DNA from 4 places in the Heyndrickxia sporothermodurans genome. Region 1 is predicted to be linked to each of the others. Evidence: riboswitches for the same ligand, from Rfam matches in the RefSeq annotation. Region 1 holds a riboswitch; each other region holds the start of a gene.

Region 1 (3,823 bases):
AGTTTGCGTAAATCTTCATGTGGGTTTACATCTTCAACTGAACGGAATAATTGTTCTTTCGCTAAATCGTACCCAGATGAACGATCTCCGCCGATTCCAACTCCGATGAATCCTGCACTGCAGCCTTGCCCTTGTGCTTGATAAACAGAATGAAGGATACATTTACGAATCCCGTCAAGATCACGTCCTGCACGTCCTAATCCATCTAATTCACATGGAAGACTGTACTGGATGTTTTTATTTTCACAGCCGCCGCCTTTTAAAATTAAACGAACATCGATGTAATCGTTTTCCCATTGGTCAAACTTAATAACAGGTGTTCCGCCGCCGAGATTGTCTCCACTGTTTTTCCCGGTTAAGGAATCCACTGAATTTGGACGAAGCTTTGTATCTTTTGTCGCTTGCGCAATCGCGTTGTAGATTGCTTCTTTTATTTTGATTTGGTTTACGCCAACAGGTGTTTTAATTTTAAAGGTAGGAAGACCTGTGTCTTGACAAATTGGTGAAATATTCTCATCTGCCATTTGGATGTTGTTTGTAATCGTCCCTAAGCTCATTGCTGCACGAGTCCCGGCACTTTCACTTTGCTTTGCTTTTTTCACTGCTCTACGAACATCTTTTGGTAGATTAGTAGAAGTTTCAACAATTAGTTGGTACATGCTCTCTTGGAACTTTTCCAAATTCATCTTATTCCTCTCCCTTATTCCTTCTAGATATATGTATAAATTCCATAATCATTATACTCCTTATAACAATTGATTTAAAGGGAAGATTTTGGTGCGATCCTTTCATTTACTTGGCTCTCGCTTAGTCCGATTTATCTGGTTAAAACGATAAAAAAAGCCAAACCTAATTTGGTTTGACCTTCCTCTTACTTTTTAAATTGCTCACATTTCATTTCCAAATCGTCAATCATTTCGATTAAGCGGTCAATGTCTTCCAATTCTGTATCTTCAGGATCAATGGAATCCAATACTTCTAAAAACATATTTAATCGTTGTTTTAAATAAAGCACTTGTGAATCTTTATCATGAACTGCGTTTCCCAAAGGTGCGTCTCTCCTTTCGTCATTTTACTATCATACCAAACATATACTTAAGTGAAAACATCTTGTTCTTTCAAAAATGATTACCCTGGGTTAATATGATATCTGGGTGTCTTTTAAAAGAAATACCCAATAATAGGTTTATAAATAATTAGAGGAGTCTTGTATTATGCAAAACGTTTCACAACTTCCATTGATTACCCCGTCAAATGATCCGTGGGAAGCGTACTTGGATGTAAAAGATCATGGAAGCCTTGTTCTATCGAATATTGAATTTACAACTACCACCCTTTGTAATATGCGCTGTGAGCATTGTGCGGTAGGATATACGCTGCAGCCAAAGGATCCAAATGCATTGCCGTTAGAGCTGTTACTTCAACGTTTGGAAGAAATTCCACAATTGCGCGCATTGAGTATTACGGGTGGAGAGCCGATGCTTTCAAAAAAATCGGTAGAAAATTATGTTCTTCCATTACTTAAGTATGCCCATCAAAACGGCATCCGAACACAAATTAATTCAAACTTAACCCTTGACCCCGATCGCTACTTATTAATTGCTCCATATTTAGATGTCTTACATATTTCTCATAACTGGGGAACGGTAGATGATTTCATTGATGGTGGGTTTGCTAACATGGCTAGAAAGCCTACGCGCGAACAACGAAAAAAGTTATTTGACCGAATGATTGAAAACAGTCGGCTTCTTTCTGAAAAAGGTGTCATGGTTTCTGCAGAAACAATGTTAAATAAGCGCACACTTCCACATTTAGAACATATTCACCGACAAATTGTCGAGGAAATGAAATGTGCTCGTCACGAGGTTCATCCAATGTATCCAAGTGATTTTGCTGCGAATTTAGAAGTGCTGTCACTTGAACAAACACGCGAAGCAATTCATCATTTGCTTGACATTCGCGATGAAAATACTTGGATGTTATTTGGAACTTTGCCTTTCTATCCATGCAGTCCGAATGAAGAAGATTTAACCTTACTGAAGAGGCTGTATTCGAGTAAAAATGTGACTGTGCGAAATGATCCTGATGGACGTTCACGATTAAATGTAAATATTTTCACTGGGGATGTTATTGTTACTGATTTTGGTGATACACCGCCACTTGGAAATATTCAACATGATGCTCTTCCAGCTTTATATGAAAAATGGATGGCAACACCTTTGGCGAAATCATTGAATTGCCATTGTCCAGCGGTTCAATGTGTGGGTCCAAATGTGCTTGTGAAAGATGCCTATTATCGTGAGGTTGATTTTCAAAAGAGGAAAGCTAATATTAGTTTATAAAATATTTAAACGCTCGGAACACTCTGGGCGTTTAATTTTTACTTACCTTGATAATTAAAGTTCGTTAAAAAAGGGCAAATTCCTTTTACTAGACTTTTCTCTTATATTATTTCAATATATTTTGTAAAACAAATTATTGACAGAACAGCAAAACAAGTGTAATTTAACTTGTAGTTAAATAGTTTTGAATATTCTTATCTAGAGAGGTGGAGGGACTGGCCCTTTGAAGCCTCGGCAGCAGACTTTTCGAAGTACTGTGCCAATTCCAGAAGCGAAAAGCTTGAAGATAAGAAGAGATCCGATTATGGAAATTACCCCTCTTCTTATTTATGTGAAGAGGGTTTTTTATTTTGAGTGAGAGGGGATATATTTTATGACAAAGACATTGACGAAAGCTCCATTTAAAGCTGATCATGTGGGCAGTTTTCTTAGAACGGAGCCGATTAAAGAAGCGAGGAAAGCTTTTGCAAATGGAGAAATCGATAAAGCTGCATTAAAGGCTGTAGAAGATAAAGAAATCGAGAAACTTGTGCAAACGGAAATTGAGGTTGGACTTAAATCAATTACTGATGGGGAATTTCGACGTTCCTATTGGCATTTAGATTTTTTAGCGGGTTTAAAGGGTGTTGAACTGTTTGAAGCGGAATATATTAATAACTTTAAAGGATCGCAGCCGAAAAATAATGCGATTAAAATAGTCGATAAAATAGAATTCCACAATCATTATATGCTCGAACACTTTAAGTTTTTAAAAGATGCCGTAGAAAAGTATGGGGATGGCAGCCAAGTCGCCAAGTTTTCTATACCAAGTCCAAATATGTTATTCACTAGAATTCAAGGGGATGAATATTATAATGGCGATACAGAGCAGTTCTATCGTGATACTGTTGTTGCCTATCAAAAAGCCATTCAAGCATTCTATGATGCCGGCTGCCGATATTTGCAATTAGATGATACTTCGTGGATTGATTTTGTTTCGGAAGAGCGAATCAAAGCAGTTGTTGAAAAACTTGGAATGGATGTACAAGACATCATTGATACGAGAGTACGTTGTTTAAATGATGCGATTTCACAGAAGCCTGATGATATGTTGATTACGATGCATATTTGCAGAGGAAACTTCCGCTCTACCTTTATTACAAGCGGCGGATATCATACGATTTCTGATGCCATTTTTGCAAACTTAAACGTCGATGGACTTTTCCTTGAATATGATGATAATCGTTCAGGCGATTTTGAACCATTAAAAAGTTTTACACGGGGTGACCTGACCGTTGTACTTGGATTAATTACGTCAAAATTCCCGGACCTAGAAGATTCTAATAGAATTAAAGATAGAATAAAAGAAGCTAGTCAATATATTCCTTTGGAAAACCTAGCCTTAAGTCCTCAATGCGGATTTGCAAGTACGGAAGAAGGGAATGTATTAACCGAAGAGGATCAGTGGAATAAAATTAAACATGTAAATGAAATTGCTAAGG
Region 2 (3,823 bases), on a different contig from region 1:
TACATCCTTTTCATCGAACACATCGACTGCCATACCCAGTGCTTTACAAGTAATCTCCCCTCGGCGTACAGGATGTACCGGAGATCCCATTACGAAACAGCCAATAATTTCGGTTCCACCGGAAATCGATGCTAGTAAAATGTCTTTTTTAATATAATCATAGACCCAATCATATTGTTCGGCTGAAAGTGGTGCACCGCAAGAAATAACACTACGAAGCTGCGACAAATTATGCTCCTGACCAACCGAATAACCGGCTTTTTGCAAAGTTTCCAAATACTTTGGACTCGTACCAAAATGTGTGACGCCAACTTTTTCAGCAATCTCCCATAGAACTCCAATATTGTCCTTAGGTAATGGTGATCCGTCATAAAGGAGAATTACGGCACCGCTCGCAAGTCCCGAAATTAACCAGGGATACATCATCCATGCGGTATTTGTATACCAAAACAAAATATCGCCATGCTTTATATCACAATGCAACTGATGTTCTTTCACGTGTTGAATTAAAGTACCGCCAACCGAGTGGACAATCGCTTTTGGAAGCCCTGTCGTTCCCGACGTATAGAGTATGTATAAAGGGTGATTAAAAGGAACTCTCGTATATTCTGGAATGAACGGGCCGCTTTTACACAGTTCATTCCAATTTAATACATGCTTTGACTGGTTCTTTAATAAATCATCGCCTTCAGTTAACGTTACTATGGCTGACACCTCGTCAAGGACCTCGGAAATCGCACGGATATTATCACGGATATCAAAATGTTTACCGTTATATTGATACTCCAAAACTGTAATCAATACCTTTGGTTGAACTTGGCCAAGCCGATCAATAATACCTTGAGAGCCAAAATCTGGGGAACACGAAGTCCATACCGCTCCTAATGAGGCAGTTGCCAATAAAGCTACTAATGATTCGATTCCGTTTGTCACAATTCCAGCAACACGATCTCCACTTCTTACACCTAAATTCCGTAAACCTTCTTGCGCTTTCGCCACCTTGCTACGTAATTCTCGTAGTGAAAAATGTGAAGTAGTACCATCCTCTCCAGCAACAATTACAGCTATTTCTTCTTCCTCTCCCATCAAAACATTTTCTGCAAAATTCAATTGGGCCCCCGGGAACCATTGGGCTCCTAATATTCCATCAACGGTGGGTGGAATGAATACCTTCTTCCCCTTTTCTCCGATGATTTTTGCAAAGTCCCAAACGCCAGACCAGAACTCTTCCGGATGAGCTATTGACCAACGATGTAGGCGCTCATAGGGAAAGAGAGGAAATCCAACCTGCTCTGAAAATCCTTTCAAGTTAGACTGTGAAATCCAATTTTCGTTTGGCTGCCATAAAATGTTAGGATCTAATACATTGTTTTGTTTTTTCATCATTTATCCCTCCACTAAACTAATCAAATATAACTTATAATATTGGTTTACTTGGATTAACGAATGAAGACGACTATTGTCCTTCTCTTCATCCAAAATATTTAAATAAAAAACCCCTCATCACAATAAGAAGAGGGGTCCTCATCTTATCTTTCAGATACATACGTATCTGCAGGAATTAGCACCGTTCCATATAGGGGGTTGCTGGACGTCATTGGGCCTGGTCCCTCAGTCGCTCTTGATAAGAATATATTTAATTGGTTTAAATTTCTTAATAAATTGAATTTTATAATCAATCAATCTGATTGTCAATTATTTTTTTACTCTTAGGCTGTGTGAAAACACTTACATTCATGTGGCTGTTAGAAATATTTTTATTATTCATGATCGTGATACTGGTTAAAGTCCTGTATCCCAGTTCTAATCCCATATTAACGGTCTTTCCAAACCGATCATACGTAAATATTGTAAAAATTGTCCGGCATGAACTCCATCATGATAGGCAATTCGCAGAAGCATGTCCCCTAAGTATCGCTGATAGCCTACATCACTGCGATCGATAAGTCTATTTTTTAATTCATCGGTTGAAAGAGATTGAACATATGAAATGAAATTGTCAAAGTAGGGTTTCGATAGTTCAATTTCTTTTTCTATTGATATAATCGGTTCCTCATCAAATGAAGCTGGTGCCTCCTCTTTAATTGAACCATTTTTCTCTAACATTAAATGATAATAATAGCTAGATGTCCAAACGTGACGGATCATTTCTCCAAAAGACATTGCATCTTTATCCGGTTGCCATTCAATCCAGCTATCAGGCAATGACCTCCATAATTTAATGGAACGACGACGTGTTTCTTGCAAATTTAAAATACTTAACTCAATCGAATTCATTCAAATTCCTCCCGTAAATTCTTTACTAGATTATTGTAGTATAAAAACATTTAGGGTATCATCGAAATATGAATGTATATCCGAATATTTCATATATTGCAAAACTCATAGCCGAACCAACGCGTGCCATCATTTTAGATCGTTTAATGGATGGGAGAGCACTGCCAGCCAGTGAACTAGCTTATATGGCGAAAGTATCCCATTCAACAATTAGCTCCCACCTTGCAAAGCTTGTTGAAGGAAATCTACTAGTAATGGAGCAGCACGGAAGACATCGTTACTACCGGCTAGCCAATGAGGAAGTCGCCGAGGTCATTGAAAAATTAGGAACGATCGCACCGCAAGCTGAAATTCGCACATTACGACAATCAAGTCAAATGAAACAAGTCCGTCATGGTCGAACTTGCTACGACCATTTAGCTGGAGAACTTGGTGTAAAAGTGACTCAATCTTTGCTTGATAAAAAAATCATCATTTTAGACAAGGAGGCATTTGTTGTTACTGAACAAGGGAAAAACTGGTTTCTTCAATTAAGAATTAATATTGAAGAGGCTACGATTAAAAGGAGGATTTTTGCTAAACCATGCCTTGATTGGAGTGAAAGACGCTATCATATGTCAGGCTGGTTAGGTGCCGCGATTGCTACTCATTTTTTTACACAAAAATGGATCATAAAAGCTGAGTCGATCCGTGCGGTTCACCTTACACCAAAGGGAAAACAAGCATTGCAACAGTATTTTGGAATTGAAATGTAGGTTACAGCAATTGCATTAAAATGCATACAAATGCTGGAAAAGAACGATCGATTTCTTTAAAGAAAGTTATCATAATACTAGAATATAATTAGAAAGATTGACCATTCATTGATCAATCTTTCCAATTCCTGTATATAAAGATTTATCAATTTTTTCGCTAAATACCCCGAATTACAATATACGATTAAAGTAAGTAAGCTCCCGGGTCTAAGTTACATTTAGACAACTTATCAAAAATCATATTGAGCATCTCTATCTTCTTGCACATTTTTATAAGTTTCTGTTAATAAAACCGTATCCTCAACTAAACGTTCAAGGCGAAAGAGTATATCATCATTGACAATTTTTTCCGGTGAAAATCCTTTTCCTCGATGAAGACATAAGTTTGGACAATCTGAGCTTTCATATACGCTAAGATTGGCTTTAATTGTAGTTCTACCATTAAATAATGCTTTGCTGATCCGGCTGTCACGACTGCACTCACTACTTTGTCACGAAAAGCGTTAACTGGAAGTAAGTCAAAAATGTTTTTTAGTGTTGCTGGAATCGATGCTTGAAATGTTGGTGTCCCAATAATAATTGCATCCGCAGCCATAATGGTTTCTGTCACATATTTTGTATCACCTTCGTATTCAAAGTAATTGCGACCATCGCTAAATTCCAATGTATAGTCGGCTAAATCTAGCAGGGTAACTTCATGCTGCGGATATTTTCGCGAAAAAATTTCCACTGTTTTGAGCATAGCTGTTTTTGTTTTTGAACCTACGATCGAACCTGAAAGTGCGACGATT
Region 3 (3,823 bases), on a different contig from region 1:
GCCAGCAACTAGAAAATAGATCGAGAATACTTGCTGATTTTCTTCCGTCAATTTCATATTCATCTGCGATATTTTTCGCTAATGGTCCAGTAATAATAATGGAAATCGTATTATTTGCCGTTGCGATATCCGCAACGCTGACTAAACTGGCTATCCCAAACTCGGCACCTTTTTTTGACCTAATTTTACTAGTGACAAAGTGTAATAGATAATCGATTCCGCCATTATATTTAATAATTTCCACTAAACCACCAATCAAAATTGCCACGATCGCAATGTCTTCCATACTCATGACGCCTTTTGCAACGGTTTGTAGAAATCCTAGAAAGTCATATGATCCATAAGCAATTCCGATGATTCCAGCAAAAATGGTTCCCCCCAGCAGTACAATTAAAACATTGACTCCGAGTAGAGCGGCGACTAAGACAGCTACATAAGGTAAAACTTTTACCAATTCATACGGATGATCGCCGGCAACACTTGCATGATTTCCAAGGGTGATGATTCCAAGAAGGATGGCTGTAACAATGGCACCAGGCAAAACGATAAAGAAATTCACTTTAAATTTATCCTTCATTTGTGTTTCTTGTGTTCGCACAGCAGCAATCGTTGTGTCTGAAATCATTGAAAGATTATCGCCAAACATCGCTCCGCCAACAACGGTGGCCATAGCTAATGCTGTAGGGATATCTGTTTGTGTGGCAATCCCCAACCCAATTGGCGCCAATGCGACAACGGTACCCATAGAAGTTCCCATCGAGGTAGAGATAAAGCAACCGATAATGAAAAGTCCCACCATTAATAAATTTGCAGGAAGCAAGGTTAATCCGAGATTGACCGTTGATTCAACCGCTCCCATTTCCTTGGCAACACCGGCAAAAGCTCCGGCTAAAACAAAGATGACACACATTAAAATAATATTTGAATGTCCAGCCCCTTTACAAAAGATATCAATCTTTTTAGTTAATGATTCCTTCCTGTTCATTAATAATGCGACTGTAGCCGCGATAATGACCGCCACACTTAAAGGCATTTTGGAAAAATCATTTGCAAGAACTCCCGTTCCGATAAAAAGAAGTACAAAAATTAATAATGGTAATAGTGCGAGAAGACTTCCTTTTTTTTCTTGTTGTTTTGTCACATTAATTCCTCCTTAGTTCATTGTCATTCCACCTGTTACGTTAATTCCTTGCCCGGTTATATAGTCGGAAAATGCTGATGCTAAAAAAACAACGACATTCGCAATATCCTGTACAATGACCACTTTTTCAGTTAAATCTAAACAATATATTTATTATTCTTATAAGAATAATTGGATATGATGATGGAATATTCCATGATTTTCTTCATTCCTTAAAAATAAAGGCTGTTTTCGTAAAGTTAGTTTTTTGAGAATGGACCGTTCCTTTCCGCTGCAGAAAAGCAACGACCTTTTAGAAAAGAACAAATAAAAGAGGCCACTCAATTTAAAAGAGGCCTCATCATACAAGAAATCGTCCTCTCTTATCTTTCAAAACAAGTGTTTTGCAGGATTTAGCACCGATTCATGATCATCATGAAAGGTTGCCGAGCTTCATAGGGCCAGTCCCTCCGCTACTCTTTATAAGAGATACAATATGAAATTAACGTTACATCTTATTTATTTAAATTACACAAATGCATGAGAAAAGTCAATTTAATTTTTTATAACAAAAAATTCCAGACATTGGCCGGATATAAAAGAGGGGATTCAATAAATAAAAAAGAATGAAACAAATTCCTTATTTCCTATGTCTATAAATATATAAAGAAATAAAAAATAGATTAATATTAAGTTTTTCTAACATACGATTCAATCATATTGCAGGATTTTTCACTTTTTGCGAGAATGAATAAAAGATATACTTTCTTAATGGCATAATGAAAGAGTGGTAAATGTGGAACAAACAATCGAGGACTATTTAAACTATTTAAAATTAGAAAAAGAAACTCCATCCTTAAATTATTTGCAGCGGTTGATACAACAACATTTATCACGAATTCCTTATGAAACCTTCAGTAAGTTTCATTATTTTCAGAAGCATTCAAACTATGTTCCTCCAATCGAGGTTTTTGTAGAAAACTTAAAGGAAAAGGGTTGGGGAGGAACATGCTATACATTAAACATGAATTTTTCTCGCCTATTATCCCAATTAGGCTTTACTTGTTCATTAGTAAGGGTAAACCCGGGCCATTTAGCCATTATGGTGACGCTTGATCAGAGGCAATATTATGTGGATGTTGGTTATGGCTCACCAATTATGAAGCCGGTTGAGCTAGAAGCAAAGAGAAAACATGTTTTACATGGTTTTGGTGAAGAAATTGCTTTTACCCAAAAAACGATGGATAAATTCGAAATTGATCGCCGTTCGAATGGGAAATCCTTCGTAAAAAAGGAAATTGAGTGGACGCCGTTATCTGAGACAGACATTATAGAAGATATTCAACAATCTTATGTTGATGATGATGCTAATACAACGATGAGAAGAATTTCAGCTGTCCGATTTAATGGGCATGAATGCTATTTTTTAAGAGATCACACGATAAAGGTGATGACCTACCGAAATATCCGAGAAATTCAAATGAAGGATTTTAATAAATGGAAAACGACGGTACAAGAGGTGTACCAGATCGATGAACATTCATTACTTGAATCTGTGCAATTTCTTAAAGAACGCGGAGTGGTATTGTTTGAAAAATAATTAATTTGTAATTTTTGTACTAGCCTTAATGTGAGGACTAGTACTTTTTTTATAGGGGTTTCATTTTTATGCATAAATAAATGCATCATAGTGAATAATATAATGATTATTTTGGATTCATTTATTGGGGGTAGCTTGTTTTGATGAAATGCGACAAAAATTCAATAGTACTAGATTTTTACAATCAAAAGCGGTATGATATTGTCGTTAGAATTAATAAGTTATAATGGTCTGGCTATGGCCAGATTTTCTATGTAGAACGAGTTGAGTAGTATACCTATTTGTTTCAAAAAAGTTGTAATATATACTAAAAAGAGATGAGTTTTTATTTATTTTGTAACAAAAAGAGTAGGATGATGAAAATGAAACGAGCACGAATAATATATAATCCAACCTCTGGGCGTGAAGTGTTTAAGAAACATCTTGCGACAGTTTTGAAAAAATTAGAAGTTGCCGGATATGAAACTTCATGTCATGCGACAACAGGTGCCGGAGATGCGATTGAAGCGGCAAAAGTTGCTGTTAAACGTAAGTATGACATTGTCATTGCGGCCGGGGGGGACGGTACCATTAATGAAGTCGTTAACGGGCTTGCCGAACAGAAATACCGCCCGAAATTAGGTGTCATTCCAGTTGGAACGACAAATGATTTTGCAAGAGCTCTCCATATCCCGCGTGATATTGAAGCAGCAACGGATATAATAGTACAAGGTGACACCATCCCAGTCGATATTGGAAAAATGAACGATAGTTATTTTATTAATATTGCCGGTGGTGGGCGATTAACTGAATTGTCCTATGAAGTCCCAAGTAAATTAAAAACGATGCTTGGTCAGTTGGCCTATTATATGAAAGGTATTGAAATGCTCCCATCGATCCGTGCTACAGAGGTAAGGATTGAGTATGATGGAAAATTATTCGAAGGGGAAGCAATGCTTTTCTTAGTAGGATTAACAAACTCTGTCGGTGGTTTTGAAAAGCTTGCACCAGATTCATCAATCAATGATGGACTCTTTTCGTTAATTATTTTAAAGAAAACGAACCTAGCCGAGTTTATTCGAGTCGTTTCTTCTGCAATTACAGGAAACCATGTGAATGATCCG
Region 4 (3,823 bases), on a different contig from region 1:
TGATGAACCCTCCGAAATTCTTTATTGAGTATTTAATTAGACATAAGGTGCAATTCTTCCTGTTTCATGGATATTATTTTAAAACGGTCCATAATGAATTGCTTGGGCGATGAGTAGGAATACGACACTGATTCCGATCTCGATAAAAATAAATGGCAGTACCCATTTGAACCATTTCGTAAATGGAATGCCCGCGATAGCAAGGCCGGCAATTAATACCCCTGCCGTTGGAAAAATAGAGTTGGTGATGCCATCCCCGAGCTGAAATGCCAATACGGCTGTCTGTCTAGTTACACCAACTAAGTCAGATAGCGGAGCCATGATAGGCATCGTAAGCGCGGCTTGTCCACTTCCAGATGGAACAAGAAAGTTAAGGAAAAGCTGGACAAAAAACATTCCTACTGCGTTTAATGCGGGTGATAACTGACTTAAAAGGGAAGAAGCATAATACAAAACGGAATCCATTAATTTTCCATCTTGGAATACAACGAGAATGGCTTGTGCGAAACCGATAATTAATGCGCCACCAATTACTTCCTTTGCTCCATCCATAAAGCTATCCGCCATTTTGTTTGGATTTAATTTTCCAATGATTCCGATGAGGATACCGAACAATAGGAACAAACCGGCGATTTCTGTAATATACCAACCGAATTTTAAAACCCCTGTAATCAATACAACAAAGTTAAGTAAGAAAACAGTAAGGACCCACTTATGGCGAGTTTCTAACTTTACATCAGATGCAATTGTGTTTCCTTTTTGGAAGTTTCCTAGGAACCGTAGTTCAGGCTGTGCTTTAACTTTTTTGGCATAGCGGTAAACGAATAGGACTCCTGCGATATAAAATGTAGCAAGCAATGCCAGTCGGAGGCCAATGCCTGAGAATGTTGGTAATTCTGCAATGCTTTGTGCGACCCCAACATTAAATGGATTCATTATGGCACTCATAAATCCAATATTTGCTCCGAGAGAAACAATCGCAAATCCGACCATTGCATCGAATCCTAAGGCTATTGCCAGTGGGGTGATAATCGCTATATAGATGATAGTTTCCTCTGCCATACCCATTAAGGTCCCACCTGCTGCAAAGAACAACATAAGAACAGGAATAAGTAGCAGTTCACGATTGGCGAGCTTTTTTGAAATCGTCAGTATCAATGCATCAAGAGCACCTGTCGCCTTTAAAATACCGAAAGAACCACCGACCATTAATACGAAAAAGATTATTCCAGCACCTTGAATCATTCCCGTATGAATACTAGTGAATATTTTAAAAAAGCCAACCGGAGACGAGTCCGTCAAATGAAACGAATCAGGAACAACGATCGTTCGGCCATCCTTATCTACTCGATCATATTCCCCCGCAGGTACAATGTATGTTAATACAGCAGCAATAATAATCACGAAGAAAATAAGGACAAAAGCATTGATATTTCTAACGTTCTTCTCCTGATCTTGAGGAGGGGACTGATTTTTTGGTTTAAATTGAAGAAGAGTGTTGGGCATTTTGTAAACTCCTTTTTAAATAATTGATATGAATTTTTATACAACCAATTGTAATATATATTCATTGGTTATGCAAGAATAGTTTAATATTTTTGTATTACCAAAGAAAGCCTATCACTCTTATTCAAAAAAAGTATTGACAATTAATGATTAATTTTATAGTATTAAGTAAATTTTAAATTGAATAACTTATCCAGAGAGACTGAGGGACAGGCCCGATGACGTCCAGCAACCTTCTATATATGAAAGGTGCTAATTCCTGCAGAATGTTATCATTCTGAAAGATAAGGTTTAGATAGACGCTAACCACTTTCGGATGATTGTGGTTTTTTTTATTGTCTAGCGCAACCAACCTGAAAGAACATTTGCTTGTCGGGGCTAAGCAAGGCGCTTACGCTTTTCGTATTGGTTTTTGAAAGGGGAAAACAACATGCTTGTACTAGAAGATATCCATAAATCGTATGGAAAAGAGAATAAGGTTCATGCATTAAAAGGAATTAATTTGAAAGTAGAGAAAGGGGAAATCTTTGGGGTTGTAGGATTTAGTGGTGCTGGAAAAAGTACTCTCATCCGTTGTGTGAATTTATTAGAACGACCTACTGCTGGAAAAGTGTTAATCAATGGTGTGGATCTCTTATCCCTACAACCAAGTGAATTACGAAAACAACGAAAGAAAATCGGGATGATTTTTCAGCAATATAATTTATTGCATTCGAAAACCATTTTCCGCAATGTGGCAATGCCGCTCATTTTAGAAGGGAAACCGAAGGATGAAATTCAGAGGAAAGTCACTCAATTATTATCCTTTGTCGGGTTAGAGGATCACATGGATAAATATCCCGAACAACTATCTGGAGGGCAGAAGCAGAGGGTTGGAATCGCAAGGGCGTTGGCAACTGATCCCGATATTCTTCTTTGTGATGAAGCAACATCAGCCCTTGATCCGAATACGACGGAGGCCGTACTGGAGTTATTACGAAAGGTACGTGATGAATTAGGCATTACCATTTTAATGATCACCCATGAAATGAATGTAATACGCGATGTCTGTGATAAGGTAGCTGTCATTGAAAGAGGAATCATTGTTGAACAAGGCTCGGTAATCGACGTGTTTACTGAACCAAAAACGGCTATTGCAAGAAGCTTTGTGCGTACTGTTTTGAATGATACGATTCCTAAATCAGTACAAAAGCTGATTGAAGAAAGCAGCCAAGCGAACCCGCATGGCATTTATCGGATTATTTTTAAAGGTGCATCAACGAGTACACCATTGTTATCAAATACGGCTAAACAGTTTTCAATCGATTTGAATGTTCTTCATGGAATGGTAACGGAGCTCCAAGGGAAACCTTTTGGAAATTTAATTGTAGAACTAAAAGGAGATGCGGATGAAATCCATCGTGCCGTCCATTACATACAAGAGCATGATGCAGTAATTAAGGAGGTGACAGAAGATGGCTTTTGATTGGAGCTGGTTCTGGCCGGAATTTTTGACAGCTATAAATCAAACCTTCTATATGGTAATAGTCGGATTAATTATTTCGATTATTATTGGTTTGCCCATCGGGGTTGTGTTAGTTATTACAAGAGAAAATGGGATTCTTGAGAACAAAATTATTTTCAATATTCTTAATGTCATCATCAATATTTTTCGTTCCGTACCGTTCATTATCCTAGTCGTGGCCATTATCCCCTTCACCCGATTAGTGGTCGGAACGTCGATTGGGACGACGGCAGCAATTGTCCCACTTGTTCTCTATACAGCGTTTTATATCGGTCGATTAGTTGAAAACTCTTTACTAGAAGTGGATCACGGTACCATCGAATTAGCACAAGCGATGGGTGCAACACCGTGGCAAATTATCTGGAGATTTCTACTTCCCGAAGCCCGAAGCTCGTTAGTTCTAGCCTTAACGATTGCGACCATTGGATTAATTGGTGCTTCAGCTATGGCAGGAGCTGTTGGTGGTGGAGGAATCGGTGATTTAGCGATTACGTACGGATATAACCAGTTTAAGACCGAAGTAATGATTATTACCGTCGTCACACTAATCATTTTGGTTCAACTCGTTCAATCACTAGGAAATATTATTGCGAAAAAGTTAAGACGAAAATAAACCACATCAACGATTGTAAAAGGTCATTCTTTTTATAATAAAAAACTACATGGAGGAATCAGGAGTATGAAAAAACTAGCAATTATTTTACTCGGCTTACTAATTATTCTCGCCGGGTGTGGATCAAACAGTAGTTCAGGAAAAAGCGGGGACAGCAAAACAGTGAAAGTAGGTACATCGTCAGCAGAAGTTCCAACATG

What was found. Region 1 has a riboswitch for S-adenosylmethionine ahead of B5V89_RS16485 (5-methyltetrahydropteroyltriglutamate--homocysteine S-methyltransferase). Riboswitches for the same ligand answer to the same signal wherever they lie in the genome.
Region 2: it holds a riboswitch for S-adenosylmethionine, as region 1 does, so the genes downstream of both, B5V89_RS19075 (acetoacetate--CoA ligase) here and B5V89_RS16485 (5-methyltetrahydropteroyltriglutamate--homocysteine S-methyltransferase) in region 1, are expected to answer to the same signal.
Region 3: it holds a riboswitch for S-adenosylmethionine, as region 1 does, so the genes downstream of both, B5V89_RS20630 (SDR family oxidoreductase) here and B5V89_RS16485 (5-methyltetrahydropteroyltriglutamate--homocysteine S-methyltransferase) in region 1, are expected to answer to the same signal.
Region 4: it holds a riboswitch for S-adenosylmethionine, as region 1 does, so the genes downstream of both, B5V89_RS12575 (methionine ABC transporter ATP-binding protein) here and B5V89_RS16485 (5-methyltetrahydropteroyltriglutamate--homocysteine S-methyltransferase) in region 1, are expected to answer to the same signal.

What each region holds. Positions count from the first base shown of each region.
Region 1 is NZ_NAZB01000049.1:1,628-5,450, reverse strand. Features, by position in the region: gene B5V89_RS16495 (fumarate hydratase) at 1-686, opposite strand, end outside; gene B5V89_RS20205 (SE1561 family protein) at 872-1,048, opposite strand; gene yfkAB (radical SAM/CxCxxxxC motif protein YfkAB) at 1,215-2,342, shown strand; SAM riboswitch class I at 2,534-2,635, shown strand; gene B5V89_RS16485 (5-methyltetrahydropteroyltriglutamate--homocysteine S-methyltransferase) at 2,716-3,823, shown strand, end outside.
Region 2 is NZ_NAZB01000078.1:43,538-47,360, forward strand. Features, by position in the region: gene B5V89_RS19075 (acetoacetate--CoA ligase) at 1-1,383, opposite strand, end outside; SAM riboswitch class I at 1,527-1,631, opposite strand; gene B5V89_RS19080 (DinB family protein) at 1,804-2,277, opposite strand; gene B5V89_RS19085 (ArsR/SmtB family transcription factor) at 2,346-3,032, shown strand; partial or broken gene B5V89_RS19090 (NADPH-dependent FMN reductase) at 3,263-3,823, opposite strand, start outside.
Region 3 is NZ_NAZB01000038.1:39,931-43,753, forward strand. Features, by position in the region: gene B5V89_RS15175 (Na+/H+ antiporter NhaC family protein) at 1-1,141, opposite strand, end outside; gene B5V89_RS20630 (SDR family oxidoreductase) at 1,154-1,264, opposite strand; SAM riboswitch class I at 1,501-1,609, opposite strand; gene B5V89_RS15185 (arylamine N-acetyltransferase) at 1,917-2,720, shown strand; gene B5V89_RS15190 (diacylglycerol kinase) at 3,083-3,823, shown strand, end outside.
Region 4 is NZ_NAZB01000026.1:30,089-33,911, forward strand. Features, by position in the region: gene B5V89_RS12565 (M20 metallopeptidase family protein) at 1-1, opposite strand, end outside; gene B5V89_RS12570 (YfcC family protein) at 79-1,506, opposite strand; SAM riboswitch class I at 1,693-1,797, shown strand; gene B5V89_RS12575 (methionine ABC transporter ATP-binding protein) at 1,937-2,971, shown strand; gene B5V89_RS12580 (methionine ABC transporter permease) at 2,961-3,623, shown strand; gene B5V89_RS12585 (MetQ/NlpA family ABC transporter substrate-binding protein) at 3,690-3,823, shown strand, end outside.